Regions from separate parts of the Paenibacillus sp. FSL R10-2778 genome, predicted to be linked through region 2. Evidence: riboswitches for the same ligand, from Rfam matches in the RefSeq annotation. Region 2 holds a riboswitch; each other region holds the start of a gene.
What was found. A riboswitch is a leader RNA that binds a small molecule or an ion and turns the genes downstream of it on or off. The one in region 2 is predicted to bind cobalamin.
Positions count from the first base shown of each region.

Region 1: another riboswitch for cobalamin. It lies ahead of NST40_RS06845 (Ig-like domain-containing protein); the one in region 2 lies ahead of NST40_RS02415 (anaerobic ribonucleoside triphosphate reductase).
Region 3: another riboswitch for cobalamin. It lies ahead of metE (5-methyltetrahydropteroyltriglutamate--homocysteine S-methyltransferase); the one in region 2 lies ahead of NST40_RS02415 (anaerobic ribonucleoside triphosphate reductase).
Region 4: another riboswitch for cobalamin. It lies ahead of NST40_RS03885 (S-layer homology domain-containing protein); the one in region 2 lies ahead of NST40_RS02415 (anaerobic ribonucleoside triphosphate reductase).

Region 1 is NZ_CP151956.1:1,552,926-1,560,914, reverse strand. Features, by position in the region: gene NST40_RS06845 (Ig-like domain-containing protein) at 1-1,658, opposite strand, end outside; cobalamin riboswitch at 1,989-2,182, opposite strand; gene sigK (RNA polymerase sporulation sigma factor SigK) at 2,480-3,181, opposite strand; gene NST40_RS06835 (DUF2264 domain-containing protein) at 3,389-5,239, opposite strand; gene NST40_RS06830 (glycoside hydrolase family 88 protein) at 5,259-6,395, opposite strand; gene NST40_RS06825 (heparinase II/III family protein) at 6,468-7,989, opposite strand, start outside.
Region 2 is NZ_CP151956.1:544,680-552,668, reverse strand. Features, by position in the region: gene NST40_RS02440 (DUF3221 domain-containing protein) at 57-401, shown strand; gene NST40_RS02435 (hypothetical protein) at 904-1,233, shown strand; gene NST40_RS02430 (hypothetical protein) at 1,459-1,674, shown strand; tRNA gene NST40_RS02425 (tRNA-Thr) at 1,816-1,887, opposite strand; gene NST40_RS02420 (MTH1187 family thiamine-binding protein) at 1,981-2,289, opposite strand; cobalamin riboswitch at 2,668-2,903, shown strand; gene NST40_RS02415 (anaerobic ribonucleoside triphosphate reductase) at 3,145-5,130, shown strand; gene nrdG (anaerobic ribonucleoside-triphosphate reductase activating protein) at 5,127-5,642, shown strand; gene NST40_RS02405 (ribonucleoside-diphosphate reductase subunit alpha) at 5,698-7,989, shown strand, end outside.
Region 3 is NZ_CP151956.1:5,029,510-5,037,498, forward strand. Features, by position in the region: gene NST40_RS22715 (DUF4349 domain-containing protein) at 1-55, opposite strand, end outside; gene NST40_RS22720 (DUF1540 domain-containing protein) at 484-636, shown strand; gene metE (5-methyltetrahydropteroyltriglutamate--homocysteine S-methyltransferase) at 783-3,086, opposite strand; cobalamin riboswitch at 3,241-3,447, opposite strand; gene NST40_RS22730 (undecaprenyl-diphosphate phosphatase) at 3,547-4,407, opposite strand; gene NST40_RS22735 (DedA family protein) at 4,458-5,081, opposite strand; gene NST40_RS22740 (FtsX-like permease family protein) at 5,099-7,048, opposite strand; gene NST40_RS22745 (ABC transporter ATP-binding protein) at 7,023-7,793, opposite strand; gene NST40_RS22750 (sensor histidine kinase) at 7,879-7,989, opposite strand, start outside.
Region 4 is NZ_CP151956.1:879,866-887,854, reverse strand. Features, by position in the region: gene NST40_RS03890 (DUF4430 domain-containing protein) at 1-373, opposite strand, end outside; gene NST40_RS03885 (S-layer homology domain-containing protein) at 445-5,112, opposite strand; cobalamin riboswitch at 5,275-5,476, opposite strand; gene NST40_RS03880 (cellulase family glycosylhydrolase) at 5,818-7,539, shown strand; gene NST40_RS03875 (transposase) at 7,609-7,902, opposite strand; gene NST40_RS03870 (hypothetical protein) at 7,924-7,989, opposite strand, start outside.

The DNA of each region.
Region 1 (7,989 bases), 1.0 Mb from region 2:
AATTGACCAACCTCATTATTTCCCCATGTTATAACCGCATTTTCTGTAAGCGCTATACTATGTGATTCCCCTGCATCTATTTTCAATACATTAGACGCTTTCACTTTGGTAGGAGCAAGTTTTCTTTCAGTCGTGCCATCTCCAAGTTGGCCCTTGTTATTTCCTCCCCAACTCCAAACAGTCCCATCTGACTTTAATGCTAAAGAATAATTTCCACCACCGCTAATAGCGATTATATCTTTTAGTAGACCTACCCCATTTTCCCCTCTTACTTGGACAGGAAAACGACGTTCTATTGTAGAACCATCACCGAGTTGCCCATTATCATTCTGCCCCCAGCTCCATACGGTCCCATCATCTTTTAATACCAAGTTAAAATTATCTCCTGAACTAATTGCTTTAATATTTGTCATTGGAGGAGCATTATTCGGTCTCATTAGTATTAAACGTGGAATATTACTACCTACGAGGGTTCCATTCCCTAGTTGACCGTGATTATTGCCCCCCCAAACATATACATTTCCATTTGAAGAAAGTGCAATAGAATGTGTCTCACCAACATCTGAAGCTATGATATTCGTAAGAGGAATCCCATTTACTCCTTCGATTTGTTCAGGAATTGTAATTAACTCTGAACTATCCCCTCCTACTTGCCCATATTGATTATCTCCCCATCCCCATAATGATCCGTTCGATTTAACAGCAAGAGTATGATAGAATCTACTGCTAATATTATTTACATTTGATAATCCATAAATGGAAGTTGGAAAGACAGTAAAATCAGTCTGATCTCTAGCAGGACCCAAACCCAAAAACCCCCAATAATTGAATCCAAAAGCCGTCACTGTACCGTCAGTTTTCAAAGCATATGTGCTATAAGTACCACCAGTGATGCCTTTATTCATCGCAACCACATCGGTGCCAGCTAACTGTATTGGTTTATTACTAGATGGAGTTATAAAGTCTCCCAACTGTCCCATATCATTACTTCCCCATAACCATAAATCTCCATTTGCACCTATAAAACCACTCTTATCTATACCAGCATATATTTCCCCACCAACTTGTGCACTTTGAGTTAAAAATGGAACTAATCCATTAGTACTTTCACTTAAAAAAATAGATTTCATTAAATGCTTACCATGAGTAGAATTAATCACACTAAAATCATCATATGTGGATTCAACTACCGTTAAATTTTGATATGTAGAGTTTATTACAGAGTCTTGTTGATGACTCTCGTCACTAACAACTTTAAATTTAAGTATGTAATTGTCTTTCAATTTTTCTCCATTTATATTTGAAAGGGAGTACGGAGGTATATACAAAATATATTCTTTGGCGTTTTCCAAAGCAATTTGCGGGGTTATTATTAATTGATGACCTTCGATCGATTTCGTTATATCTATCGACTTGTTACTATTAATATCCACTAAATTAATCAAATTAAAGAATTGACCTTCGCTAATACCCTGATCAAATTCCACATTCAACGGAGAATCTTCTGATAAATCAATTGTTTGTTCTTCTGGAATCAATTTTAATCCAACAAATGACTCTTCTGATTTATTTATACTATCAGCATTCACATAAGATATAAGGCTATAAGATGCAATTAAAAGAAATAAGGCAAGCAAAAGTGCATTATATTTCTTCATATTTTTTCTCTCCTATCAAATAAATTCGCTCTCACGAAAATGTACAACTGATAAAATCAATTGTACAGTATTATTTAACAACTGATTCTATTTTGCCGCGGTATAAATATAGGAGAATTATCGATGGTGATACAACATCAGTAACCACTAATAGTACATGTCAACAGCAGCACCTCTGAAGCTAACAACGAAACATTTTCCGTATTTATGAATCTTTGAAATCCATTAAGAATGAACATAATTGATTCAATATCACTCTAATAAAATAAACAGTAAAGCACCAAAAAAAAATTTGGACATGACAAAAAACACCTCCCCCATCCTCGTGGGATCTCTGAATTTATTTATGGCAGGTATTCTGACTTCGCAGTTTATTAGGAATTACACCATCAACTGTTTTTAAAGTTAACAATGTAATTCTTAAGTGCGTTCACAGTGGCGGGACCGCGTTGGAATTTCACCAACATTCCCCTTTTAAGTCACATGGAAAGTTCTATGTGATCACCATAAATATTTATTTGAATAATATACCATGAAAAGAAAAATGTTCATATCAATATTTCTAATGACTTTTTTAACATTATTTTCACATGAGATTTTGCATAATTCATATTTTGTTACAGCGTTATGATCAGTCCGCAGCGAAATATCAGTGTTGTGTGAGCTGAGCAATAAATGGGCAGACGGGCAATTAAATTTCTGAATATGCTTTTTTTATGTTCATTTAGCCCAACTACTTGAATTAACAAAAAAAGCAACCCCCTTGTTGGCAAGTCGCTTTTAACAAAATCTATTGTGAATCTTTAGTTATTTCTAAGACCCTACCGCTTAGCCTTATAAAACTCATGATAAAGCTTCATAAGCGCCCTTTTCTCTATCCTCGAAACATAACTCCGCGAGATCCCCAACTCCTTAGCAATTTCCCGCTGTGTCCGCTCTTCTCCACCTGTATCCAATCCAAACCGCCCCACGACAACTTCTTTTTCCCGGTCATCCAGAATATCAAGGTTACGATAAATCTTACTCTTTTCGATCTTCAGATCTACTTCTTTAATGACATCATCAGCCTCGGAGCCAAGGATATCGATCAAAGTAATTTCATTACCTTCCTTGTCTGTCCCAATCGGATCGTGCAGAGATACATCTTTACGAGTCTTCTTCAAGGATCTTAGGTGCATCAGAATTTCGTTTTCAATACAACGTGCTGCAAATGTGGCTAGTTTGGTTCCTTTGTTTGGACGATAACTCTCAATAGCTTTAATCAGGCCGATGGTCCCGATGGAGATCAGATCCTCCATGTCTTCTCCGGTGTTATCGAATTTCTTCACTATATGGGCAACGAGCCGCAAATTATGCTCAATCAACAAATTGCGGGCCTTGGCATCTCCCTCAGCCATCATCCCTAAGTATCGGCTTTCCTCCTGCTCCGAGAGCGGTTGTGGAAATGCATTATTCCTTACGTATGATACCAGCAGCGTCAGTTCTTTGATCAGCAACGCAATCGTGCTTAAGAATCCAGGCAACTTGGCGACACCTCCCGCACTTGTACAATGAAACCGATCTGTTTGCCTTACGGGTTCATGGTCATCCTTATTGTATGTGGGCGTGCGCCTAGAAGTGCCTGTACGGGGGAAATTGTACAACCACAGAAATTTATTTTTCATACGAGAAATCAGTCATACTCTACTCAATTACTTGTCTTTTTAACACAATGTTGTTAGCGGTAATTCTCACTCTCTTCTGATAATAAATTCCGCTTCACTAGACGTAAGAACCTTTATGATGTCCTTATCAAAAGTAACCTTCAAAATAGACTCAGGTAATTGTTCTATAATACCGCCGCAAGAATCTCCCGACGGATCACCGTATACAGCCGAAGCCAGCCAATGGATTCCAGGCTCAAGGAAAGTCGTCAGTGTAGGCAAAACAGTCCGGGGATGAAGCAGGTTTGTGTTGGCATTAGGCCAAATTAGCTCAGCCTTTTCGTAGCCGATCAAACCCTTGACTCCGCTTGTTCCCCATGCTGTAGATACTGCCGCGGTTGTAAGGCCGATCTGCTGTTCCACCCCCGCTTCCTGACCAAGCGCGAAGCCGCCCTCTGCGGCGTCCAACGGTCGTCCGGTCTCGATCCGGTGTATCCGAATATGCCAGGGCAGCCCAGCAACGATCCAGGTCCGAACCTCCACATTAGTCCATGGCTTCCAGACGGAGTGCAGCACATTGTCCACAATTTTTGACTCCATATTCCGCCGTCTGACCCGATACAAGTTGTCCCCGCTCTCACTTAGAGCGAGCATGGAATCAAATGCCCCTTGAGACAATCCCCATTCGGAGCGGGGTACGCTGAACCCGAAGCCTGTTGAGTATACGAATTTCTCATACTTGGCAGACGTGTGGGTATGCTCATTCGTATATAGATGACCACTGTTGAAGGCAGCCACATGGCCGGAAGCAGGTTCGCGGACAATGACAAGATGCGCAGGTTTCTGGACTATAACTGCAGGAATATCCGGCAGCGGCAGTTCCTCTTCTTTCCAGAATGGATGCTCCGCGCTGAGAGCCAATGGCAGGAATGTCTTTAACGCCCAGTAGGGCGAACCGGGAGCGTTATAATTCTCCGCCATGACCAAGTTGGGGTAGGTATAACCAATCGTCAGAACGCCTCCGGCATCAAAGATCGGTTGGCTGAACCACCAGCGCAAATTGCGCAGTACTAATCCTTTGACCACACCTACAGGGAATACTTCAACGCCTGCATAGACGAGGGCGCTCCAGAAAGCAGACTGGGCAAAGCGGTAGGTTAAGCTCCTTCCATAAGGAAGGGCAGATCCGTCCGGAGCGAACCAGCCCAAGAATTCGGTGGCAAAAAGCCGGGCCCGTTCTTTGAACACCTGTGAACGTTCCGGGTCCTCCTGTTCCATCAGCTTCGCGTACAGTAACGCATAGTAATGGATGGCAAAAGGAACATAATAATCGCTATGCCCGTTAATTCCATCACTGTACCAGCCATCACCCAGATAAAAATCATCCATTCGCTTCAGATTGTTCTCCAGCTGCTCCGCGTCGTAGGGGCGGCCGATTCTGCGGAATCCAACATTAACCAGCACGTTGAAGAACAGCCAGTTGCAGTCATAGCAAGGATGGGAATTAATCTGATTCAGCCAACTGTACAATAGCTCCTGTTCCTTCTGGGTAAGTGGTGACCAGATCTGTCCAGGAATGGCGGCTAAGGCGAAACCGAAGACCGCCATCTCTACCAGACGCTGGTCATAATCTTGAACTTCACCCCAGTATTCTTCATGGGCAGGATCCGTGCCGTGGCGTATGCCATCCAGCACAGTATCCCAAAGCCCGCTTTCTCCGCCTCCCATGAGCAGGGGCACTAAGCCCCACAATACCCGGGAGAAACCTTCCATTTCTGCAGTTGCTGCTGGATAGCTCGCTCCTGTTCCGCCGATTGCCAGCCGTGCGCCGCCTCTGCTGTAGAGCGGCCGAAGCGGATCTGTAAGCTGTTCAAGAGCAGAGACCAGATCCTCCCGGGTCTTCAGCGGATTAATAGCTATAGTAGTAGAAGCCTTCATGGTCTGCATCATATCCCCCCTATTCCCAGTAGAACGGTCCGGCTTCTTTTAGCCGGGCTAGCGCTTCGACATAGAAGAAATCACCATAGATAAGCGGAACATCTATATTTCGATTCTCAGGATAGTTACTCGTACCATGAAGCAGCAATCCTTCTTCTTCTGCATTGTCCCAAGTTCCATAATTCCGATAAAGGGATTCAGTAATTCTTATAGCCCCGTTCCGATACACATGAGCCTCCGAGTCGTCCACCTGGCTAGCCAGCAGGAGCAAGCCACTCGCTGCACAGGAACCTGCAGAGCTATCCCGAATCTCCCCAACTTCACCGGGAGCACGGAAATCCCAATGTGGAACGTGATCTTCGGGCAGACGGGTCAAGAAGAAATGCGCGACCTGCTTGGATGCATTGAGGTAACTCTGCTTGCCCGTATGATGATAGGCCAATGACAGTCCGTAGAGCGCCCAGGCTGCCCCGCGCGACCAAGCCGACTCGGGCGCATAACCTTGCCCGCCAAGCTTTTCAACCACTTCGCCCGATTCCGGGTTAAATTTGACGATGTGATAAACCGAACCATCCGGCCGGATGAAATGCTCCAGCACCGTATCCATATGCGCCTCAGCGATATGCCGATAACGTGGATCCCCTGTTACTTCGGAAGCCCAAAAAAGCAGGCTGGTATTCATGCAGCAATCGATAATGGCTACCCCGCTGTTATCCTCGCCTTCACTCCATGGATTCCAGGCCCGGATGTAGCGTCCTTTCAGATTGAAGCGGGCCGCCAGATAGTTGGCTGCCTTCAACGCCCGGACTCGTGATGCTTCTCTGCCCGTGAGCTTATAGTTCGCAACACTGGTCAACAGCCACATAAAGCCTAGATCATGGTCCAGCTTCACATAACCATCCAGCACCTCGTCAAGCCGTTCCTCACACTGCTCAGCAACCGCTTTCAAATCCTCATCACCACTCTCAGCATAGAGCTGCCAGAGCATTCCCGGCCAAAAGCCGGCTGTCCACCAGTTTGGTGCTTCAAGCACGTATTTGCCGCCTTGACTGGCATGGGGGAATTCTGCACCGATTCTCCGACTGTTCGTTCTAGTCTTCTCCAAGGCTTTGCCCCAAGCCTCGTCTACCCAAGCTTGCTTTACTAATCTACTCATCTAAATCCCGCCTTTATTCGAATTAGCCTCTACCCTCTGATAGAGGACTTTTTATAAGCTCAGGCCCATCTTTTATAGAAATTGAAAAGTGAATACCAGTTTGCCCACCGCGCCAAGCTGAAGCACATGGAAGTCCAGACTATACCAGAGCTTCTCCATACCAAAATGATCCCGGTACACATGCACAGTAATCTCCGGCTCAACTTTCAGTGAATCGTAAGTCACTTCAACGCCGCGAGCCGTAGTCCCCGGCAGCAGCAAGGTACCCGGATGAAGGAGCTTCGGCTCACGCCAGGTGACAAACCGCTCCGTCCAGCTCGCCGGAATTCCCGCATACCGGTAAGTGTCTGTAAGCTCCAGCCGAGGACATTCCTCTTTATGCCAGACGAACGAACGGATTAAGGACTGTAGTCCTGTTACCTGATACGCCTGTGTCAGATCCAGTGTCAGCTCATCATTCTCCTCCGCCGATGCATGCAGCACTGTGGAGCTGAACGCCCGACCGGCCAGCTGATACTGGCCATCAATGATCGGCAGCGAATGACCCTGCGATCCATTGCAGTCATACTGGTAACGGCCAGCCCCAAAATAATCAGCAGTATACTCTCCGCTTCCAAGATCGGATGCGTAGATCTCTCCCCGGCCGCTCAGAATGAAATGTCCCAGATCATTATGGTTATGCGGTTCAGCATTGTGCCCGCCCTTGGCGGCGAATCCGAATGAACCCGCCTCCGACACATGACGCGAGACAAGCCAAGCGGCATCAGGGAGATAATAGCTGGCGGCTCGCCAAGCTTCGTCCTCCTTGCCAGCCCTGGTCCAGATCAGATTGCGGAAAGCCGGTGCAAAGCGGCTGCAATGATCTTCAGTGTAAGGAGCGCGCAAAGCGGATGGGGGGCGTTCGACATCCGTACAGACTTCCGCCAGATAATGGGACAATCCCATATGTACTAGCACCTGAGGCACTGAATCAGAGAAATTGGCTACATGACTTCCGTCAATGAAACATTTTTGTTGGAAGCGCGCGATTCGCGCTACCTTCTCTTGGTTGAACCAGTCCAGTCTGCCTGCGCTTCTGGAACAGAGGAGATCGCTATAATAAGTGAAATAACCAAACCCATAATTCCAGTACCCAAGGCCTTCCAGACAGGCACCGTCCTCACCGAACCCTTCCAGGTAATACAACATGGCGCGCTCTGTCCTCAGCAGAATATCCGAAAGCATGGCTGGGTCCTCCACAGACAGCAAGGCAGCAGCCCCGATTGATCCCGCACAGACCGCTGCCCAATTATGCCGCGCTGTCTCCCAATCATAAGGACCATTTTCAAGAAATGGACGAAACAGTCTCCGCTCTACTTCATGGTGGATTCGGGATCTCAGAAGCTGCGAAAGTCGTTCCCCGAGCAAAAGTAAAACTTCACTTAAAGTAAATCCGGTCTCGGAAGAAAACAGATCAATATACCGGTTGATATCAGCTGCATTATGATCCGCTGGGAGGTGGGCCGGAAGACACCAGGTGTACTCATCGCAAATAGCCCAGAGGATGTCCTCCAGCTTCTCCAGTACTTCCGGATGATCCGGCTCCAGCAAAGCC
Region 2 (7,989 bases):
CTATGCCTGTGCAACCGATTTTAAACTAATGTCGTAACCACTGGAGGGGAAGGTCCATGATTCAAAAACCACGTACTACTATTAAATGGACTCTTATTTTTGTTTTTTTGTTATTCGTCACCGCCTGTAGTAAGAATAATGAAGTTTTGAAAGGAATTGTACACACAATAGATGTAGAAAATAAAAGAATTTTAGTAATTTCTGAATTAAAAGAAGAAGACTTGAACAAGGAATACAAGGAGATTCTCGAATCTAATGAGTACTCTCAAGCCATTTGGGTAAATAAAGTTGCACCTTCTAAATATAAAAAAGGCGATGAGATTAAAGTATTTTTTGAAGTAAGTGATGATTCATTCCCTGCACAAGTTACCGCCAAAAAGATCACCAAAATCAAGAATTGAGCAAAAAGAATAGAATCTACTATAAAGAAGCGGCGTCTCCAAAAGGGACGGCGCTTCTTTATAGTAGATTTAAAGAGAAATCAGAGTATATAATATGGAATATTATATACTCTCAACATCTCTGTTACGGGAATTTCCGAAGCAGAAATACCCTTCCGAATATTTACTATGAATAATCTATCCCGGACTAAACATTTACATAATCTGAATATAATAATTCCGGGACATTCTGTAAACGAAAAAAAGCTCACCAGCCGAAGCCAGTGGGCATAATCCCAAGCATTTGGGAGTTCACTCTTTGTTGGAATTACTGAAACCTTACGATGTAACAACTATAGGAGCTTATAACTTCAGGCAATGTACTATCTCCACAACAAGTAAGCTTTCAACAAGATGCAACAGACAACTATACTCATAATGGTTTCCCAATTAATTCTCCCTGTTCAAAAAGCATCTCAATCTGGTGAAATACTAATAACATTCAGTAGATTGGAGGTTTACCATGACAGAAATTGATGAGAGAAAATGGGGGCAGCAGGATCCTATCAAAGAACCACAAGATCGTTATGAACAGTTTTTAAAAGTTGTATCACTAACCTTTGTGAGTGTCACATTCACTATTATTTTCACTGAGATAAAAATGGGCAACTTTCCCCTTAAGCTCATTTTCTTTATTATTGGACAATTCCTCATTTATGGATATGTGATGAAGAATCTGTCCAAGACCTCAGAAAAATTCAAAAATTCCTGCAAGAAATTAAAAATAAAGCTACCCATTCTCTACATTTTATATTTCTTGTTTCTCTTCTATATTGGGCAACCATATTTATAAAATTACTCTGTGCAAAAAAGTGACCCCACCAACTTCCGGCAGGGTCTAGATCTATATTATAAGGGGGTTATGTAATTACTATAATCCTCTTAGCTTAACTAAGTATGAAGCCCGTCTAAAGATTTGCTGAATTTTTATTATTTTTATCGAAACCGATCAAACAAGGTAACGTATCAATCTTAATTTCCAAATTACTACATATACAAAATGGAGGTGTGTATAAAGATGAAAATATTCAGTCTATTGCTTGTAGCATTGTCTTCCATTGGAGTAGTTGCCACATTCGGATTTTCAACATTCAGCTTCATCACAGGAATTATAGGAGGGCTTATTGCAGCATTTGCAATTTCAGGTTACTTGCAGTCTGTCAGAAGTGATTACCCCAATGAGAGCTATGTGAATAAGCAAGTTAAGTATCAATCGAACTATAATACTTGGTAACAAAAGCCCCACCTTAAACTGGTGGGGTTTTTCATATTCCCAAACACTTGTAAAATCACTTTGTAATATTAATGGTAGAAGAAACAAAAAAGCGCGACTCTCCAAATTTCAAGAATCCGCGCCACGTATGGTTTTTTGGGATGCTGGTGAAGGGAATTGAACCCCCGGCCTACGCATTACGAGTGCGTTGCTCTACCCCTGAGCTACACCAGCTTAACGCTGTTTTTCTGCCAAACAAAAAATATTATACAACTTTCAGCCAGAAACGCAAGCCTATTTCTCCCTGTTTTCCGCCCTCCTAAACTGCTAATCCACCTGTAGCTTACGCTCCACAGACTCTAACTTTCCACGGCTAGTAGAGGGTTTATCGCGGCGGTCGTCTATTTTAAGTGAGGTAGAGACACGTTCTGCACCTGCGGCAAAAGGAGACTCATGCAAAGCTTCTACCGCGGCAAAAATGCGTTGCAGAGGCCCTTCGATGATCGTACCCATAGACGTAAGTTCATAAGTAATCCCTTCTACTGTCTTCAGCACCCGCTGCATATCCGCAACATAGCTGCTAAGACTGGTACTGCCTGTTCCAATTGGAATAACTGTAACTTCAGCAATAGGCATGAGAATACCTCCTCGAAATTTTATAGTAGCTGTCTCCTTCCATTGTAACAATTCCACCGCTCTGTCACAAACTAAGCAATATTATCCTCCCTTATCTCTTCTATTTCTTCTGATTACTTCAAAATATGACTTTGGGCTAAGAGTATTTTCTCATGAGCAAATTCTAGGGTCATCTGCACTATATTTATGGACTCTTTGTGGCATCTTTTCGGACAATTTATGAATCATTTCGCATCTCCCTGTGGATCAATTGTGGATTACTTATGGACAGCCTGTGGATCATTTGTGGAGTACTTTTAAAGAACCCGCTCCCCGCGCGGGTTTTCTAAAAAACTGTTTACAAACACAACATCTTGGGTTATTTTTATCTAACGACAACAAAATATAGTGGAGACAGGCGCTTTGATCCTTAACCGGATTTAGAGCTTAATAGGGAAGCGCGGTGAGAATCCGCTGCGGTCCCGCCACTGTAACCGGATGGCCTTCTTAAGCTTCTGGGAAGCTTGAGAATCCACATCTCCCGGCAGATGCCACTGAGGGTTAGGAACACCCTTGGGAAGGCGCCGAGAGATCCCACGGAAGCCAGGAGACCTACCTGTTTCGACGACACCAACTATTGATGCCTGCGAGGAACAGGGATGGTGTCCGCATGCGGTCATCTACGTAGAGACCTCTGCAAATATCCGTGTGGATATTTACATAACGCATCGGGCATTTTCTGCCATCCTCGGGTAGGGGATGCTTTTTTTATGTAATCTGAACAAATATACGACTGCTTATAGCAGTCCAACTTCTTATGGATATATGGATTTGATGATAGATGTTTTTCTTTTATACTGAGAGGAGAGCTGTACAATGACGTTGTTGGAGAGACAATTTAATGGAGTAGAAAATGCACGGGAAGTTCTTTTAGAAGAGCTCATTGATTTAGGCCGGGATATTATCGACAGTCGGGATATGGACCTATTGCGCGAGAATGCCAATTTGAATGGAGAGAGTTTCTCCGGTAAAATGAGCAAGTTCGGCAGTGAATATTCAAAATGGTACGCCCGCAATTTTACGATGCCGCCACAGCTAGTGCAGGCTATTGATGACAATGTCGTCTATGTGCATGATCTGGATCAATACGCGATTGGAACGACGAACTGTATTTTTATCCCGTTTGATAAACTTCTCCGTGAAGGTTTCAATACCGGCAACGGCAGCGTTCGTCCTCCGAACTCAATAATGACAGCTATGTCTCTGGTAGCGATTATTTTCCAATCCCAGCAAAATGCTCAATATGGTGGTGTATCCGCCAATAAACTCGACTATGATCTGGCACCTTATGTAACCAAATCCTTCGCCAAGCTGTTCCGCAAGGGTCTGGATTATTTTGAAGAAGGACAAGCTGATGAATCTTTGGGCGAGATTACGATGAGCCGGACCGATCTGGCGGAGTCATATCCAAGAGCGTTCCGTTTTGCACTAAAGGAAACCGAAATCGAAACTCTGCAAGCGGCTGAAAGTATGGTACATAATCTGAATACCATGTCCAGCCGATCCGGTGGACAAATACCGTTTACCAGCATCAACTACGGTACTTGTACTTCACCAGAAGGTCAGCTTGTGATCAGTTCTCTGCTAACCGCAACTATGAACGGACTTGGCAGCGGAGAAACACCAGTGTTCCCGATTCAAATCTTCAAATGCAAGCAAGGAATCAATCAACAGCAAGGCGATCCTAACTATGAACTGTTCCTAAAAGCAGCTGAATGTTCTGCGCGCAGACTATATCCAAACTTCGCTAATCTGGACGCTCCGCTCAACTTGCAGTATTATGATTCAAGTGATCCTGATACGGAGTTCGCTACAATGGGCTGCCGAACCCGAGTGCTCGGTGACCGTTTTGGGCGTAATCATTGCTCTGGGAAGGGCAACCTTTCCTTTAATACACTAAATCTGGTTCGGCTAGGTCTGGCACACGGCACAGTAACAGGCAGACGTACCGTCGCAGACGAAGCTGGCTTCTATGAAGATCTAAATCATTATATGGATATTGCGCTGGAAGGACTTCTCCATCGCTTCCACATCCAAACCGCACAAAAAGCTAAAGCTTCCGATTTCATGATGCGAGAAGGCGTTTGGGAAGGCGGCGAACATCTTGCACCCGATGACACTGTAGGCGATCTGCTGAAGCATGGCAGTCTGTCTCTTGGCTTCATCGGTATGGCGGAATGTATGAAAGCTATGTACGGCAAACACCATGGCGAGGATATGGAAGTTCATGCCAAGGCGCTGGCTATCGTGCGTCATATGCGGGACTATTGCGATCGGAAAAGCGAGGAACTGGATCTTAACATCACCCTGTTCGCAACTCCAGCAGAAGGTTTGTCCGGTAAATTCACCAAAGTTGACCGCAAGGTACTGGGTTCCATTCCGGGCGTAACCGACCGTGAATATTATACGAACTCTTTTCACATCCCTGTATACTTCGATCTGGGTGCTGCTCAGAAGATCAGCTTGGAAGCTCCTTTCCATGAATACTGCAATGCCGGGGCTATTTCTTATGTCGAATTAAACGGCAATGCCCGCAACAACCCATCGGCTTTTATCAAAATCATTAAATATGCGCTCGAACAACAGGTCAGTTATTTCAGCATTAACCATCCGATTGACCGCTGCTCCAGCTGTGGATACGAAGGCGTAATTGGGACAAACTGTCCTTCCTGCAACGCAAATGAGAATGACGTGCACATCCGCCGTTTGCGCAGAGTTACAGGTTATTTAACCGGCGACTATCAGACCCGCTTTAATGCCGCCAAACAAGCTGAAGTTCGGGATCGCGTTAAGCATCTATGAATATTTGCGGTTACTATCCGGAGTCGATTAACGAGGGAGAGGGCATGCGGGCCGTCCTCTTTCTCAGCGGCTGCCGCCATCGTTGCCCGGGATGTTTTAATCCCGAGACATGGAACTTTAAATATGGAGAAGTCTTCACCTTAGAACGACAACATGAAATCATTGCAGAAATCGCCGCTAACCCTTTGCTGGATGGTCTGACACTGGCAGGCGGCGATCCTTTTTTCTCAGCAGAAGAGTTGCTGGGGTTCATTCATGAGCTTCGCACTGTACTGCCAGGGTTCTCAATCTGGATTTACAGTGGTTATACGTACGAAGAACTTACAGCCCTTCCCGGTACGCCGGAGTGGAATCTACTTAAACAGTGTCAGGTGTTAATAGATGGAAGATTTGTAGAAGAACTGAAAGATACTACGCTTCTCTACCGGGGAAGCTCCAACCAACGCATTATCGACATTCCGGCCAGCATGAACGGCTCGGAGGTCTTTCTGTGGCAGCCTGCTGCGCTATAATATATCAATTTTTGATATTGAAAATTAATTTGAAATAAGAAGGGATGAACTAACCATGCCGCAATTCGTAGTAAAACCGGATAATCGCCAACTGGCTTTTGATGAGAACCGTCTTTCCGTCTACGCTGACCGTATTCTGGAAGGTCTCGATCAACTAAATAAAGAAACTTTGCTGCGTGGAGTGAATTCCAAACTGCGTCGTGACTCGGTAAGCGGAGAAGAAATCAGCAATGCCTTCACCATGAGCGCTCTAGAGCTTGTAACAAAAGAAGAGCCTAACTGGAAGTTCGCAGCTGCCCGCGCCCTTCTGACTACCCTTTATAAAAAAGCTGCCGTTCATCGCCGCTACAAAGCTTATCCAGAAGAGCCTTACGGTGAATTGTATCCACTAATTACGGATCTCGTGAAAAAAGGAATCTATCGCGAAGAACTTCTAAGTCATTACACCAAAGAACAAATTATCGAACTAGGCGGGTGTATCGATTATACACGCGACCTTTTGTTTGACTATATCGGTCTGCTTACGCTATCCGACCGTTATTTAGCGCATGATTTTGACGGCCGTGTAATGGAGCTTCCACAAGAACGTTATATGATTATTGCTATGTACCTGATGCACCGTGAGCCAGCTGAGAAACGTCTTGAGCTTGTAAAAGAAGCTTATTGGGCTATGAGCAACATCTATATGACTGCTGCTACACCTACAATGTCCAATGCCGGCAAAAAGGTCGCTGGACAGCTATCCAGCTGCTTTATTGATACTGTAGACGATTCCCTAGAGGGTATCTTTGACTCCAATACAGACGTAGCACGTCTAAGCAAAATGGGCGGCGGCATCGGCGTTTACCTCGGAAAAGTACGGGCACGTGGTTCGGATATCCGTGGCCACAAGAACACAAGCTCCGGTGTAATCCCTTGGATTCGCCAGTTGAACAATACAGCAGTCAGTGTAGACCAGTTGGGCACACGTAAAGGTGCTGTAGCTGTTTATCTTGATGTATTCCATAAAGATATTCTCGCTTTCCTCGATCTTAAGCTGAACAACGGTGACGAGCGTATGCGTGCACATGACGTGTTCCATGGCGTCTCCCTGCCTGACCTGTTCATGGAAGCTGTAGAATCGCGCAGCCATTGGAACCTCTTCTGCCCTCATGAAGTGAAAAAGGTCATGGGCTGGACAGATAAAAACGGCCGTCCACTAGGATTGGAAGATTTCTACGATGAAGAGCTTGGCAAAGGTACTTTCCGTGAAAAATATGCTGAAGCTACAGCGAACCTGGAATTATCCCGGATCACTGTTCCTGCGATCGACATCATGAAACGGATTATGAAATCACAGCTAGAAACAGGTACACCGTACATGTTCTACCGCGATACCGTGAACCGGACCAACCCAAACCGTCATCAAGGTATGGTTTTCTCCTCCAACCTGTGTACAGAAATTATGCAGAATCAGTCTGCAACAGTTATTGAGCAAGAAGAATTAGTAACTAAAGATGGCCAGACCCGGATCGTTATTTCCAAAATCCCTGGCGACTTCGTAGTCTGCAATCTGAATTCGATTCACTTAGCACGGGCGATTCCAGCTGGCGTATTAGAAAGACTTGTTCCGATCCAAGTTCGTATGCTTGATAACGTAATCGACATTAATAACATTGAAGTTCTGCAGGCACAATACACGAACAGCCAGTACCGCGCAGTAGGTCTCGGCACATTCGGCCTGCATCACCTATTGGCACTCAAGGGCATTCGTTGGGAATCCGATGAAGCCGTAGAATATAACAATCATTTATATGAACATATCAACTACCTGTTGGTTCGTTCGAGCATGGAGCTTGCCCGTGAAAAAGGCCGTTATCCGAAATTTGCTGGATCCGATTGGGAGACTGGCGCATACTTCACTTCCCGCGGTTATGTTAGCGGTGAGCAAGAAGGTAAATATGTAACGACTGAGCAATGGCGCGAGCTGCAAGAAGAAGTAGCTAAGGACGGCGTACGTAACGCTTGGATGTTCGCCATTGCGCCGAATGGATCTACATCGATTATTGCCGGCTCCACCGCCAGCATTGATCCGCTGTATGAACTGCTTTCCTATGAAGAAAAAACAACTTATAAGATTGCTAACCCAGCACCGGATCTGTCCGACAAAACGATCTGGTACTATAAGACAGCATTTACGATTGACCAAAACTGGTCGATCCGCATGGCTTCTGCTCGCCAGCGTCACGTCGATCAAGGCCAAAGCTTCAACCTGTATGTCCGTCCTGACATCAAGGCTACCGAGTTCCTGGAACTGCATCTGAATGCCTGGAAGGGCGGCTTGAAATCAACTTATTATGTGCGTAGC
Region 3 (7,989 bases), 2.5 Mb from region 2:
CCAATACCACCGCAAGAATTAATAAACATAAGTAATGCAGACCCCATTTGCGCATTCTCATTCCTCCAAAAGTGTAGTGGTTATCCCTAGCATTGTAACGTTACGGAATGTCATGTTCTGTACAGATCTCTTCCGTCTCTCATTTCTATAACGCCCCAAAACTTGGAAGGTTGCACTGGAATATGGAATTTCGGTAAATTTCTTTTGGTTTTTCTTGTTGAATACACAAAAAGCCGCATTTCTGCGGCTCTTATTGGACATATTTTTGATGTGGGAGGGTGACCCGAAAGTTAAAGAACTCATTTGCTTACAAACTCATTATTTGGTACAATTACCACGTCTAACCTAGTAAAAAAAGCCAAATACCCTCTATTCATAATGAATGAGGGCGTGACACGGCTTTGTTGAGACAAGCTCCACCTTGCTGAACAGAGCCGTTCATTGAATGATACTATCAATTACTAAAAGGGGAGGTGAACCCTCATGGCAAAAGACGTAGTTTGTGAAGTTAACTCCTGCACCCACTGGGCAGAAGAGAACAAATGCAGCGCTGAATCGATCTTCGTAGCTTTCCACAGCTCCCAAGAACCAAAACGCGCAGAAGAAACAGATTGCAAAACTTTCGAAAGTAAATAAGTAAATGCCTGAAGGGACCCTCCACGGTTCCTTCTTTTTCTTTTTCATTCTAACAAGATTGAGAATTATTATCAAGTAGCTGATTATAAAAAAATAAGTGAACTAAAAAGCCAGGGTAAATTACCCTGGCTCTAATTTATTTATGTCTATTTTGATGCAATAACCCCTGACTTTTCCCTCGCAATAGCAGCAGCTCTTACCATGTTACGTAGTGCATCCTCTGTCTCCTGCCAGCCACGTGTTTTCAGACCGCAATCCGGATTAATCCAGAATTGTTCAGGGTCCAGCACCCGCAGCGCACGATCGATATTCGCCGTCATTTCTTCTACAGCCGGAACCCGCGGACTATGGATGTCATACACTCCAAGACCGATTCCTTTATCATAGGCCTGCTCCTCAAAGCTGATAATCAGCTCCCCATGGCTACGTGAAGTCTCAATGGAGATTACATCAGCATCCATAGCCGATATGGAATCGATCATGTCATTGAATTCGCTATAGCACATATGCGTATGAATTTGTGTCGTAGCCTTCACATGGTTCGTAGCAACGCGGAACGACTTCACTGCCCAGTTCAGGTAATGCTCACGGTCTTCTGCCTTAAGTGGAAGTCCTTCACGTATAGCCGGCTCATCCACTTGAATCATTTCGATGCCTGCATCTTCCAACGCTTTTACTTCATGGCGAAGGGCAAGAGCAATTTGATTGGCTACCTCTTCCCGGCTGAGATCATCACGTACAAATGACCAATTGAGGATAGTTACAGGACCCGTCAACATTCCTTTAACCGGAAGCTTCGTCAACGATTGTGCATAGACACTTTCTTTAACAGTCATAGGCTGTATAAATGCAACATCCGCGTAGATCACCGGTGGCTTAACGCAACGGGAACCGTAGGATTGAACCCAGCCATTACTAGTAAACAAGTATCCGTCCAGCTTTTCTCCGAAAAACTCCACCATATCTGTACGCTCGAACTCACCGTGGACCAGAACATCCAGACCTAGCTTTTCTTGGAAGGTAATTGCATCCGCGATCTGCTCACGAACAAATCCATCATAACGCTCCTGATTCCAGACCCCTTTACGCCATTTCAATCTCGCCTGACGCACTTCTACTGTCTGCGGGAAGCTACCAATTGTAGTGGTTGGCAGAAGTGGAAGCTGCCATTTCTCTTGCTGCACCTTTAAGCGTTCAGCAAAAGGCAAACTGCGTTGGTCAGGCAAAGCTGCAAGTGCAAGCACTTGCTCCGCCACATCCTTACGGCCACGCTCAGGTAGTGCACGGAATGCTGCAATAGCTTCACGACTAGCGGCCAGCGCTGCTTTAGAAGCTTCTCCTTTATCTGCGAGGGCTGCTCCGAGCAGACTAAGCTCTGCAAGCTTCTCATCGGCAAACGCTAACGCATTCTTAACAGTCGCCTTCAGCTTCACCTCACCTTGAACGGTGACTGGGACATGCAGCAGACTGCAAGAAGGCTGAAGAATAAGACGATCAAGCGGCACATGAACGCTGAGCTTTTCTACCAGTTGCAGCTTAGCGTCTAAATCGGAACGCCAGATGTTCCGTCCATCAATAATTCCGGCACCCAGCCATTTGTCCTTCGGCCAGCCAAGACGTTCGATAGAAGCCAGATTCGCTCCACCATCGTGCACAAAGTCAAGACCCAAGCCTTGAACAGGCAACTCTAGAAGTGCCTCCAACGGTTCAGCAGCTTCGAAATACGTCTGTAAAATAATATTCAAGCCCGGCACGGAGCCGGCAATTTCTGTGTATATCGAGTTAAGCAGTGTTAATTCTTCTTTACTTATGCCTGTAACAATCGCTGGCTCATCGATTTGTACCCAGCTTACCCCTTCTTGCTTCAGTTCCTGTAGCAGTTGAACATAGACTGGAACAAAACGTGCAGCAATCTTGGCGATATCTGCCGCTGCGTAACCTTTGGACAGCTTAAGGAAGGTATACAGACCTAAAAGTACCGGTTTACCTTCAATCCCTGCCTGCGATTTAGCAAAACGATAAGCCGCTAGAGGTTTATTTTCAGTCAGGCGTGGTGTTTGTGTGCCGATCTCTGGAACGATATAGTGATAGTTCGTATTGAACCATTTGGTCATCTCACAGGCAGTAGCTTCAGCATTACCACGGGCCATTGCAAAATAAAGATCAAGCCCGATGTCGCCGCCATCATACGTGTACCGTGGAGGTACAATTCCAAACATAACAGCCGTATCCAACACATGGTCATAAAAAGTAAAATCATTCACCGGAATAAGCTCAATTCCTGCCTCTTGCTGGGTCTTCAAATGCTGCAGCTGAATTGCTGCCATTTCGGAGCGGAATTGCTCTTCATTTATTTTCCCCTGCCAGTAGGCTTCCAGTGTCTTTTTCCACTCGCGGTTCTTTCCGATTCTCGGATATCCAAGATTACTTACTTTTACTTTATTCGTCATCTCGATACACTCCCTCTTCCATCTCTTATTTCAAACTCCAAAGCTACTTGCTTTCCTATAAAAAAGAGCGCCCTTCCCTAAAAAAGTCAAAGGGAAAGACGCCCATGATATACTCATGGTTAACGTCTAACACCTCCCTATCTTCCGTAGGTGAAGCAGTGCTGTTGAAACAGGCAGGTCTCCTGGCTAGCGGCGTCAACATCTTGAGCAGTCTTCCCAGCAGTAGTAAATTGCCAGTGACCTCTGTTGCTCGAGATTCTTCCGTTACAGTGGCGGGACCGCATCGGCTTCGAACCGAATTTCCCTATTAAGCCTACCGAATTACTATTTTCCGGTCAGCACCTGTCTCCGATATCATTCATCATTTGAGTGTCTTAATCTGATGTCATCATACGTGAAAGCCCCAGCAATCTGCAATAGATTACTGGGGCTTCTGTTATATCGATTCCTTATAACGGACTTAGAAAAATACGAAATATACTACAGCAGCAAGAATTATACGGTATATAGCAAACGGTAAGAGCTTGATACGATTGATCAGTTTTAAGAAGAAACGCATCGATAACAGCGCAAATAGGAAGGCACTAATAAAGCCTGCAATAAAAAACGGCAACGCGTCCATGGTGAAATATTGCCAGTTTTTCATCAGTGACAACAGACTGGCACCTGCCATGATGGGTACTGCCATAATAAACGTAAAATCAGCAGCGGCACGATGGCTCATCCCGAGGAGTACTCCACCAGAAATCGTCGAGCCCGAGCGTGAAAATCCAGGCCATAACGAAAAACACTGTACAAGACCTACACCAAGTGCCTGTTTGTATGTAATCTGATCTACACTCTCAGTTCTGATCTTCTTCGGCCCAAACAGATCGGCAATAATCATTAATATAGCCCCAATCACTAGACCAATTAACACTGTTGAGGTAGAGAATAAATGCTCATCAATATAATCATTAAACAGAACACCTAACACACCTGCAGGCACTAACCCTACCAGAACCTGAGTCAGCTTGAGATGCCCGCCCTGCTCCAACTGCGGTAGCTCCTCTGTTACAGGATCCAACTGCTTACGGCTGAAACGCTTTAAGCCTAACAAATCAATGAACCGATTTCTAAAGATCACAACAACCGCTAATATTGAACCCAGTTGAATAACTACTTTGAAGGTATTTGCTGTATATTGTCCAAATAACTCCTGTGATTTCAGCCACATATCATCAACAATAATCATATGACCCGTGGAGGATACTGGAGCAAATTCGGTTAAACCTTCAACAAGCCCCAAAATAATGGCTTTAATAATCGTTAATAGCTCCATGTGTTTCCCTCCTTTTTAATAGTCATTTCTATTATCAGTCCACTACCCGCTTAGCCCTCAGTGTTCATTCTCCGGCTGCGTTTGCGGAAGTACAGAAACCCAAGAATAACTAATCCGCCAGCAATTAGTACATAGACTACATTGGAGTACACATCCATGTACATGGCAATGTCTTCCCAGGATTCGCCCAATGCCGCGCCAATAAGCACAAGCAGCAAATTCCATCCCAATGTGCCAATCGTTGTGAAGATCATAAATACTCCAAATTTCATGCCCGACATTCCCGCCGGAATCGAAATCAGACTGCGGACCAGCGGAACCATCCGACAAAACAATACAGTCCAATAGCCATATTTATCAAACCAGGCGTCAGCCTTGTGGATATCTTTTTTACTGACCCTAATTAGGCTACCCCAGCGTTCAACCAGTTTCTCTAACCGGCTCACATCCAATAATCGGCCAATATAATAGAGAATTACTGCACCCAGTAGTGATCCAGCCGTGGCAGCAATGATTACACCAGGAATCGTTAAGCTCGTCGTAGTGGTCATAAATCCTCCAAAGGGCAGGATCACTTCTGAAGGAATTGGTGGAAATATATTTTCAAAGGCCAGCATCAGAAAAATACCGAAGTAACCAAACTGCTCCATAAAATCTGTAATCCATGCTTGCATCTTGTTACCCCCATTTCTCATATCAAGTTCTTCTTCAGGTTGCGTAAATAGCGGCTGCGAATAAAAAAGAAGTATAGTCCTTGAGCAGCCAAATATCCGAGTAACACCGCGCCTGTCTCCGTTGCGATAGATAAGTAGAACAACCGTTGAAGCGCAATAAAGGCAAACACACTGTGTAAAATAGCTATTCCGACCGGCACAAAAAACAACAAAGACAGCTGAATCGTAACTATTCGATTGAGTTCTTTATCCGTAAGCCCCATCTTGGACAAAGTGGAATATTGATTGCGATCATGATCAAGATCGGTATATAACCGGAAGTAAAGAAAGCTGCCTGCCGCGATAAAAAAGACAGTACCCACCAGCAAGGAAGCAAAAAGCATTGTGTTATACAATGTTTTCTGAAGCTCAAACAGCGTGCCGCTGATCACAATCGCATACGGAGAATCACTTTCATAGGACTGTTTGCCTTTATGGGCAAGATCAGCAGCAATACCTACCGTCTGTGGAAAATCCTCTACATAAAAACCTGTATAAAGATCCGTCTGCACGGGATCAATAGCGCTGTAGAGCTCATCACTGATCACGACACCACTAAAATCCCCGCCATCTCTACCATCCAGCTCCGGCAATAAATATTCGGCGATGGGAACTTGCTCGGTATAACCTATTTCTTTAATGGCAAGTCCGTGCTGCAAGGAATAGACCGCTTTTACTCTGCCTTCTGTTAAACTGCGATCCCGCTGTGAACCAATCATCACCAGACCTTCGTTGCCCACCAGAGCATGCTCATCTGTTGGGAAACCTGCACGTTGCAGGGCGAGATTATAATCACTGAAAGCAATCAAGGGAAGGCGTAAAGTGCGATCGGGTCCAGTCTGAGCCTCAACCTCGGCATATTTAATCGGGATACTAAGCGCTTCATAAGGGAGTCCGTGCGTCTTGAGCTCTTCCTTAATTTCGTTCAGATGCTGATCAAAGGGTACACCCGTCTGATTTCCTTTGGCTACATAACCCACTGCTGCGGGATAATCCAATTTCAGCTCTCTGGAAAGTGTATGTATCGATGCAAATACCCCTACGGAAGTGAAGGAGACTGCGGATACAATCGTCACCATAAAAAACATTCGGCCATTCTCTTTCCAGCGGTAGGACAAACCGGATAAAGTGATGATATTCGTACGATGCCAATACAAGCGCCGAATGTCCTTAAGCAGCTTAACCAAACAAATACTTAGCTGGGTATAAAAGAGATACGTCCCGATAACCGTAATCGCAACGACCGGAAACATGACTTTCTCTACGGAAGCAGCTTTTGCAGTAGCCGCCATATAATAACCACTGATCAGCAGTACAGCAGAAATAATAGATAATACAAAGGATACTTTGGGTTCTTCTTCTGCCTTACGCTCTCCCTGAAACAGACGCATCAGTGACTCATTGCCGATAAAAACAAAGGTGCAAAGCGATATCAGAAAAAACAATAACACGAAGCTGCAAATCGTAAGCACAAGTGCCTGCCATGGGAGATGAAAGGTTAACAGGGGAATTCCCAAAAAAGTAGATCCGATCATCAAAAATAATTTGCCCAGAAGTAACCCGAGAAGGGTACCTGTCAGGATGGCAGAGGTGCCGATCATCATATTTTCCAGGAAAACCATGGTGTTCAGCTGTCTCTTCGTCATTCCATGCATCAATAAAATTCCGAACTCCATCTTGCGCGACTGCAGGAAGGATCCAACGGATACGAGTACGAACAAAGAACAAAAGACATAAATAATTGCCTCTGCCACCATCATCGTATGAGCCGCCGTACTATAAATTAAGCTCTTTGAAATATCCGGATGGTAAATAAACAAAGCGCACACGAAAAAGATCATCACCGAAAAAGCACTGACGACAAAATAAGCGGCATATTTGCGTTTATTACGTGTTACATTCCTATAAGCGAATTGCCGAAAGGTCATGGCTGGTTCCCCCAAGCAGAGACAGCATATCAATAATACTTTGGAAGAAAGCGCCTCTATTACTGCCCTTGTACATTTCACTATAGAAACGTCCGTCTTTAATAAAGATGACCCGGTTGCAAAAGCTTGCAGCCACTGCGTCATGTGTGACCATCAGCACCGTAGCTCCTTCTTCCTTATTCACCTCTGTCAACATATTCATGACTTCCCCTGAGGCTTTGGAGTCCAGATTGCCTGTGGGCTCATCCGCCAAAATTAACGATGGACGATGAATCATCGCCCGGGCGATAGCCGCCCGCTGCATTTGTCCGCCTGAGACCTCGTACGTGCGCTTCTTCAGCAAATGTTCGATGCCAAGCAAGGTAGTGACCTCTTTCAGCCTGCTCTCCATCTCTGGGACACGAGCACCTGCAAGCGTCAAAGGTAATACGATGTTTTCCTCTACAGTGAGCGTATCCAGTAGATTAAAATGCTGAAAGACGAAGCCTAGCTCATGACGGCGAAAAAGCGCCTTTTCTTTTCTGCTAAGCAGATTAGGATCTCGGCCGTTGATCAGAATCTGACCGGAGGTCGGTTGGTCGATGGTGGCAATCGTGTTGAGCAGCGTTGTTTTCCCGCTCCCGGATGGACCCATTATGCCAACAAACTCCCCCTTTTCTACAGAAAAGCGGATATGATTCAGCGCCTGAGTGGACACTTTACCCTCATATATTTTTGATAAATTATGAACATCTAGAATGGGCAAGTGTTACCTCTCCTTCTTTCGACTGGATTGCCTTCATTATACAAAGTGTACACATGGGCTGCTATTTCTGAAACTTACAATGCCCTTACACATTTGTAAGGTTTGTTATATCCTGCTCCCTAAATACAATCCGCACGGTGGTCCCGCTTCCTTCTTCGGAACGGATACTCACCTCATGTCCAAGCTTGCCGCAGAT
Region 4 (7,989 bases), 340 kb from region 2:
CGGTCGGTTGCTTCGTTGCAGCAGGTTTTGTTGTTGCGACCGGTGTTACAACTTCTGTTGGTGCTGCAGTTCCTGTTGGTGTTACAGCTTCCGTTGGTGTTGCCGATTCATTTGGTTTTAGGGTTTCAATGGGCTTAGCTGTTTCACTTGGCGTAGCTGACGGTGTTATCTCTGTTGTCTCGGTAGCGATGGCCTCAGTGTGTTCAACATCATCATTTGTTGCGGAAGCAGTGTTCTCTGGCTCTATAACCTGTGTCTCAACGCTACTACTTGCGACCTTGTTTGGGCTCTTCTGGTAATCCCCGCCCCAAAAGAAGGCAATAGCCAATACACCTATGATTAGTATCGCGGTTAACCATTTCTTCTTGTTCATTTCTCTAGTCCCACCTTAAATAATAAGCAAGGGTATACACGCTACCCTTGCTTATCTCTCTAAATAAAATTCTATTTGACGTCAGTCATATCATAAAGACGTGTCTGGCCATTAACGAGCCGATCATAGGAAACCAGTGCATACATCGCCTGATCCGTAGCCATAAGATCTACTTCTCCTGGTTGCGCGCCTCCATTGCCTACTCCACCCTGCTTCACGTGATAAAAGCCACCTTCAGGTGCAGCAAAACTAAGCAATGCGTCTACTGCGGAATGTCCATTTTTAATAAATCTGGAATCCTTATGCGGGTCAATACCAAGGCCAGTTAAAGCTACAATCACCTGAGCGATGCTTTCGGAATTTGTAGATTCCCAGCTTGCAAAACCACCGTCTGCAGTCTGTGTTTTGGATAACCAGGCAATCCCCCGGTCCACAGCAGCTGTTACTTTGGCGTTGGTTTTGTAATAAGGCGTTAAGCCTTGAATGACCATCCCCGTGATATCTGGATCAGCCGCTGTAGCATTACTGCCTAGTGCCCATCCACCGCCGCTGATCTCTCTGCCCAAAATATAATCAATGAGCAGCTCTCTAGTCGTCTGCGTCTTTACACCCTTAACCACTGGAATGTCGTAATGATTACTGTCCAGTGCAATGAGAGCAAACACAGGTCCATTAATACCTTGCTTAATTACAGTATCAAAATCCGCGAGCGGTTCCAGTAGGTTATAACCCGCCACTTTATCAATATTTTTGTTGATTGAAGTTAATGCCAAAATAACTCTATCATATTCCGTATATTTTACGCTATGCAGCTTCCCAGCTTTTTCTTTAAGAGTTGTTTCTACATTCGCGTAGTACTTAGTGTAATAACTATCTGGAACCTTCACGCCTGAACGTGCCAGCCCGAACACTGTCCAGTCCCCGCCAACCGAGGAGATAACCGGGTTTGTTACTGTTTTTTGCAAAAAGGCAGCTGTGTTCTGAATATAAGAACTAACTGCTTTATTCTGAATAGTCGGACTAACCACTTTGTTCCCACTCTTATAATCATGGGTTCTAGTAGCTACAACAGCCGCCATTTCTCTAGTTACAAGCTCTTTAGGTTTAAATTGATTATCATCACCTAACATCAAACCAGTCGCAACAACGGTCTCTACATCTGCTTTGGCCCATGCCGATACGGTGTTGATATCTTTAATCGCTGTTCCTGGCTTCGTCGCCGGGATGGCCAATGCTCTGACGATAATTGCTGCCATCTGCTCACGAGTAATCTTGTCATTTGGCTTAAATTCATTATTAAAGCCTGTGATTAGACCTGCCTTATGCGCAGCATTCACATATGGATAGAACCAATCGCCTAGAGCGACATCCTTATAGGTAATACCTTTATCACTCTTAATATCAAATTCTAATGCAGAAACGAGAATCTTAGTGAACTCCGCTCTTGTGATATAAGCTTTCGGATTCACCTGACCATTATTACCTTGGATATATCCTTTTACTGTAGCTGTTTCAATCGCTGAATAGGCCCAGGAAGAGATCTTATCAGCATCTGTATACAGTTGTTTAATATCATTCGTGTTCTGGGTAGGATCCTTAGGAGTCACTGTTGGAGAAGGACTCACATTTGGATCAACGCCGGCTTCCGGATTAGCTCCCCCACCAGGAGCAGGAGTAGCACCAGGCTTAGGCGTTGGGGTTGGAGTAGGGCTTGTAGTTGGTATCGGTGCATTTAGATCCACACCCAAATTCGTAGTATAACGCCACTGAATTCTGTCCCCGGAACTTAGGTCATATGAAGATGCTCCATAATTAGGATATTTCCCATTCACATTATACATCCATCCACTGCCGCTGCCATGGTCAAATTCCCCATCACCAGCTATGGATTCAACATATACACTTCCAAAGTCACTGTTCCAGGAATCTCTATAGTCGATACCGCGGCTATCCAGCACTCTTTTTAGTACAGACCACACTGTGTCACCAGATTGTAGCTCTACCTGTACAGATGGAACAACATATCCCTTATTAATCGTAAGCTTATCCACGGACAGGATTACATATGGTTTCGATGGAGTGGTTCCGCCACCATTGTTGCCGCCATTTCCTTCACCATTTCCGCTACCATTACCGTTACCACCGTCGCCACCAGGTGTTTGTACTGCACTGGAAGCATACGCAATGTAGTCAGTGAAGTGATTGGTTTTTACAATTAAGTCATTTCCACTATCATAGGCATACTCAGACTTACCGCTTGCAAAACCTAAGTCATCACTTGCAAATTTTTGAATGGCATGAGGGGTGCCATTTTGAATATAAGCAGCTTCTTTTCCTTTAAGGTCCTTAAAGGTTAACGTAATAAATTGACTAAATTCTACTCTTGCACTACCACCCATGGAAAATGCTTGAAGAATGTTATCAAGCTTCTTGTCCCCAGGAATAATCTGATTCACACTATCTTTTAGTGCAGATTCTGCACCGGTTAAAGCTGAAATCAGTTCAATCGCAGAGGCATCCCCACTTGTAACTTTTGCACCCTTAGGAATGACTACAGATACGTTACCTTTTATGGCCTCTATCTGAGGAAGGACGCTATTACTTGGTAAATTGACACTAACCTTTGATTGATTTTCTTCTGAAATAGCTACTGTGATTTCTTTGTTGCTATCTCCAGCGCTGATCGGAACGATATAATCATTAGCGTCATTTGGGATTTCAACTTTCGGGTTCTCCCCAGAAGGTAACGGAAGTTCTTTCGGACCCTCTGGTTGCCCAGGCCCCGGTTCTTCTGGTTGTTCCAGTTTCACATCATTCATATCAAAGAGACGGTTGCTATGATTGAGCAGACGATCATAGGACACAAGTGCATACGTACCTTGGTCCGTTGCCATATTGTCTACTTTGCCTGTGAGGATATGCTTAAATCCACCCTCAGGTGCAGCAAAGCTAAGTAATGCATCAATAAGCGAATTTCCACTTTTAACAAATCTAGCGTCAGTGTGCGGATCTACACCTACACCAGTTAAGGCTACAATTACCTGCGAGATACTCTCGCTGCTAGTGCTTCCCCAGCTTGTAAATCCGCCTTGATTGTTTTGGTTATCGGACAGCCATTGGATGGCCCGATCCACGGCAGCTTTTACATCATCACGGGTTGCATAATAAGGTGCAAGAGCTTGCATCGCCATCGCAGTCATATCGACATCGGCTTTGGTTACGCCTAATGCCCAGCCACCAGCTTCTGCTGTACCTTTTTTAACCTCTTTATCTAAAATGTACTGAACTAGTTTTTCTCTTGTGGTCTGTTCTGTAACTCCATCAACTACAGGGATCTCATAGTTATGGCTATCTAACGCGATCAGAGCAAAAATCGGACCATTATTGCCTTGCTTTTGGATATATTGATAATCAGCGAGTGCTTTTCTCAGATCATATCCCGCAACATTTGTGATATCTTTTCCGATAGAGGTAAGTCCTAGAATCGCTCTGGAATTCTCTGTGCTTTTATTGGCGTCGAGTTTTCCATCCTCTTTAATGATTGATGCTATTTTCGTAGCTACATTATTGTAATAGAGATCATAATAACCGTTAGGTACTGTATAGTTCGCCCGTGCCAGAGAAAGGATCGACCATTCTCCGCTGCCTGTTCCAAACGTTGGATTCTTTACAGTATTTAAAATATAAGCAAGGTTTTTATCTAACTGTTGTTTGACGGCAACTGTAGTTTCCAGTTTGTAAGTAACCTGATAAGTTACATTTGTTTTGTTTCCAGCTCCGTCAAGAGCCGTTACAGTAATTGCATTACTGCCTGAATTCAGAGTAGCTTTGTACTCCCCATTTGCAGGTGATAAAGTAACTCCATTCAGCTTCACTTCTGGAGTAATGTCACTATATACATTGTCTGTGACAGCTACTTTGAAGCTTATTTCTTTATTGGATACTTCCTGTTTATCTTGTATGCCACTTACTGTAATAACAGGGGGTTCAATGTCTAATGCATTATTAAGACCGACAAGCGCATGATCTACACTTATTTGAGAGCTTGCCATGTTTTCGAGCACGGAATAGGCTTCATAAACTGCCGATTGCACTACTGGTCTGTCCAAAATAGTTTCTTTATTAGGGGCACTATTAATCTCGGCGATTTCCGCAGTTAAAGCATCCTTATTGGCAAGTTGAACTGGGATTTCCCCCCAGCCGCCAAGATCAGAACCATAGCCATAAGTGGTGAACTGAGTTCGAATGATGTCACCGTCTTGAGGCTTATAATCGGTCATCCCAAACGGAGGAAACACATTATTTACTGCATACATCCAACCCGACATGGAGGTGTAGTCAAACTGACTTAACCAATCTGGGTCTGCTTTAGTGCCGACTGTATTCCCATCGGCTGAAATCATATCTAAAATATATTGTGGAATATTGACTTCACTTCTGCCACTATCTTTAACTTCTGATAAATAAAAACCACTATCTATATTTCCTAAATATCTATAATTCCCATCACCTAGCGCACGTGTTATTAAAGATGCGCCATTATCGCCTTCATAAATCGGAACTTTAATAGGTTCGTTAATATACCCTTGGCCTAAGGTGAATTTCTCTACGGATACAGATACATACCCTTTAAGGGTAGAGCTTGCTCCATCTGCTTGAGCCGGGATTACACTTGTAGAGAATGTCGTAATAAATACAGCTACAATAAGTAACCACGCTAAAAACTTATGTTTCTTCATTTTTCCATAACCCTTCCCTTCATACCTATGATAAAAAACAGAATAAACTTTCTCATAACCACAAAAAAACCACTCAACATAAACGTCAAGAGGTTAAGATAGTGAACCACAATAATAGCTGGCAAACACTATTCAAGCACCTCTCTATCGATCGTAGAGTTTGATGGTGTAACAGAAAAAGGCAGATATTCTGGCTCAAGTATCATCACCCTTGCTGCCTTCCCAGTTTCCCAGTGGCATTTTGCAAGGACTCCTCTTTCACAGCGGCGGGACCGCGCGGGATTCACACCCGCTTTCCATTTAACCAATCTATGATTGTACTTCCGCAACATTCATAGTTGGCACCTATTCCTAATTTTAAATTTTCATGCTTCATCATATCTAATATATATGTTTTTGTCATGTTATATTTCTTTTTTGTATAACGGGCAGCTAGAGATAATCCTATTTAATAACCAATTTCTACGAGTAGGGTTATTCAAATAATTTCTTTATCCAACTGTGGGGTAAATTAATTTAAATCACTAATTCTTATATGAATTTACCACAAATTAGTAAGGTACTCGCTAAGTGTATTCTATGTTAGGGTATATTCAGAAAGCGTTTACAAAATAAAACTGGAGGTGTTTGTGTTCATCTAACCACCAAGTACAGCGTCAAAGCCAGGTCCAAGCATCCTAAATTTATCTCACAAAGGAGAATTCAATGACTACGCGAATCCAGAAATCCTTCTTATCATTGACACTTGTCACCGCTCTTCTGCTCTCTCTGTTCTCATCCATGGCCGCAGCTGCAACTAAGGACGAGCAACAAGCTAAGGCAGCGCCAAAGAGTAAGATCCAATCCTATGTAGACGAAATGCAGCCCGGATGGAACCTTGGCAATACTTTAGATGCTACAGGTGAGGATGAAACCTCCTGGGGCAATCCACGTGTGACCCAAGATCTTATTAAAAAGATCGCCGCTCAAGGCTATAAAAGCATTCGGATTCCTGTGACCTGGGATACTCACATGGGTGCGGCACCAGACTATACCCTAGAAAAGGCCTACCTCGACCGCGTGGAAGAAGTTGTCGGCTGGGCACTGGACGCCAAGCTTTATGTCATGATTAATGTCCATCATGATTCCTGGCTATGGGTAAGCCATATGGAAGAAAAACACGATGAAACGCTGGCACGTTATAATGCAGCCTGGACTCAAATTGCCGATCGCTTCAAGGACAAATCCGATAAGCTGATGTTCGAGAGCATAAATGAACCTCGATTCACCGATGGTGGAAGCACAGACGAAGCAAAAATGGAGCAAATGCTTACTGAACTTAATAACTCTTTCTATCAAATCGTGCGCAAATCCGGTGGGAAAAACGACCTCCGCCCACTTGTATTACCTTCATTAGAGTCTTCACCTACGCAAACAAGAATGGATCATCTCTATAAGACGATTACGGCTCTGAACGATCCAAATATTATTGCGACCGTTCACTTCTATGGCTTCTGGCCTTTTAGTGTGAACATTGCCGGCTACACCACGTTTGAAAAAGATACAAAAAACGATATCACTCAAACTTTTGATAACGTTTACAATACATTTGTAGCTAAAGGCATCCCTGTCATCGTCGGTGAATTTGGTTTACTCGGGTTCGATAAAGACACGGGTGTGATTGAACAGGGCGAGAAGCTTAAATTCTTTGAGTATCTGACTTATTATTTGAAAGAAAAGAAAATGACTTCCATGCTCTGGGATAACGGGCAGCATTTCAACCGTAAAACTTATAAGTGGTCTGATCCTGAACTCCACAATGTATTAATGTCTGGTCTGAAGGAGCGTTCCTCCAGCACCGAAAGCGATTTGGTCTACCTAAAAAAAGGTGCACAAATCAAAGATACCAAGGTTAAGCTAAACCTGAACGGCAATAAGCTAACCACCATTAGTGCCAACGGAAAGTATCTGACCAAAGGTAAAGATTACACCTTAAATGGTGAGGAGCTCACCCTCAAAGCCAGCCAACTCAAAAAGCTCACAGCTTCCCAAAAATACGGTGAAAATGCCGTGCTGACTCTGAAATTCAACAAGGGTGTTGCGTGGAGACTTAAGGTCATTGTGTATGATACAGCTAAATTAAGCGATGCAAAAGGCACGACTGAATCCTTTGCCATTCCGACCACCTTTAATGGTAACCAGCTTGCCACAATGGAAGCTGTATATACCGCTGGTGGCAATGCAGGTCCGCAGGACTGGACTCCATTTAAGGAATTCGGCAATACCTTCTCACCTTCTTATAACACTAAAGAAATCAAGCTGCTTCCCGCGTTCTTTAAAGATGTTAAAGACGGCGAGGTTATCCTGAAGTTCCACTTCTGGAATGGGGATATTATCACCTACAAGATCACGAAGAGCGGAACAAACGTTGTAGGAAAGTCCTCTTAAGCATCGGTCCTGTTAACAACACAAATAGGGGTGTCCCTTCAGGGAACATCCCTATTTGTATTCTACCTATCACATATAAACCTCATCATACGAAATTATCATCAACCGATAAATTAAATATACGCCAAGATAGGCTCCGGTAATAAGAAACATTGGATTCAAAAATATCGCATGGATCGAGGTCATAAACACAGCACGATCTCTTAATATCTCGTAAATCGACAAGGCGGAAATATTTCCAAAGATAATCGCACTTAAGACCGAAACAACATTAAAAACCATACGCCACTTTATCGATTTCCCCTGTAACATCAGCATAACAATGGGAACAAGAATACTACCAAGTACGATTAGAAATTTCATCCAGCTCACCTCGGTAAATTTTTAATCGTCCAATTCCACACTTTCGATTTGTCCATCTGCATTTACCGTCCACTCGATTTCAACGCC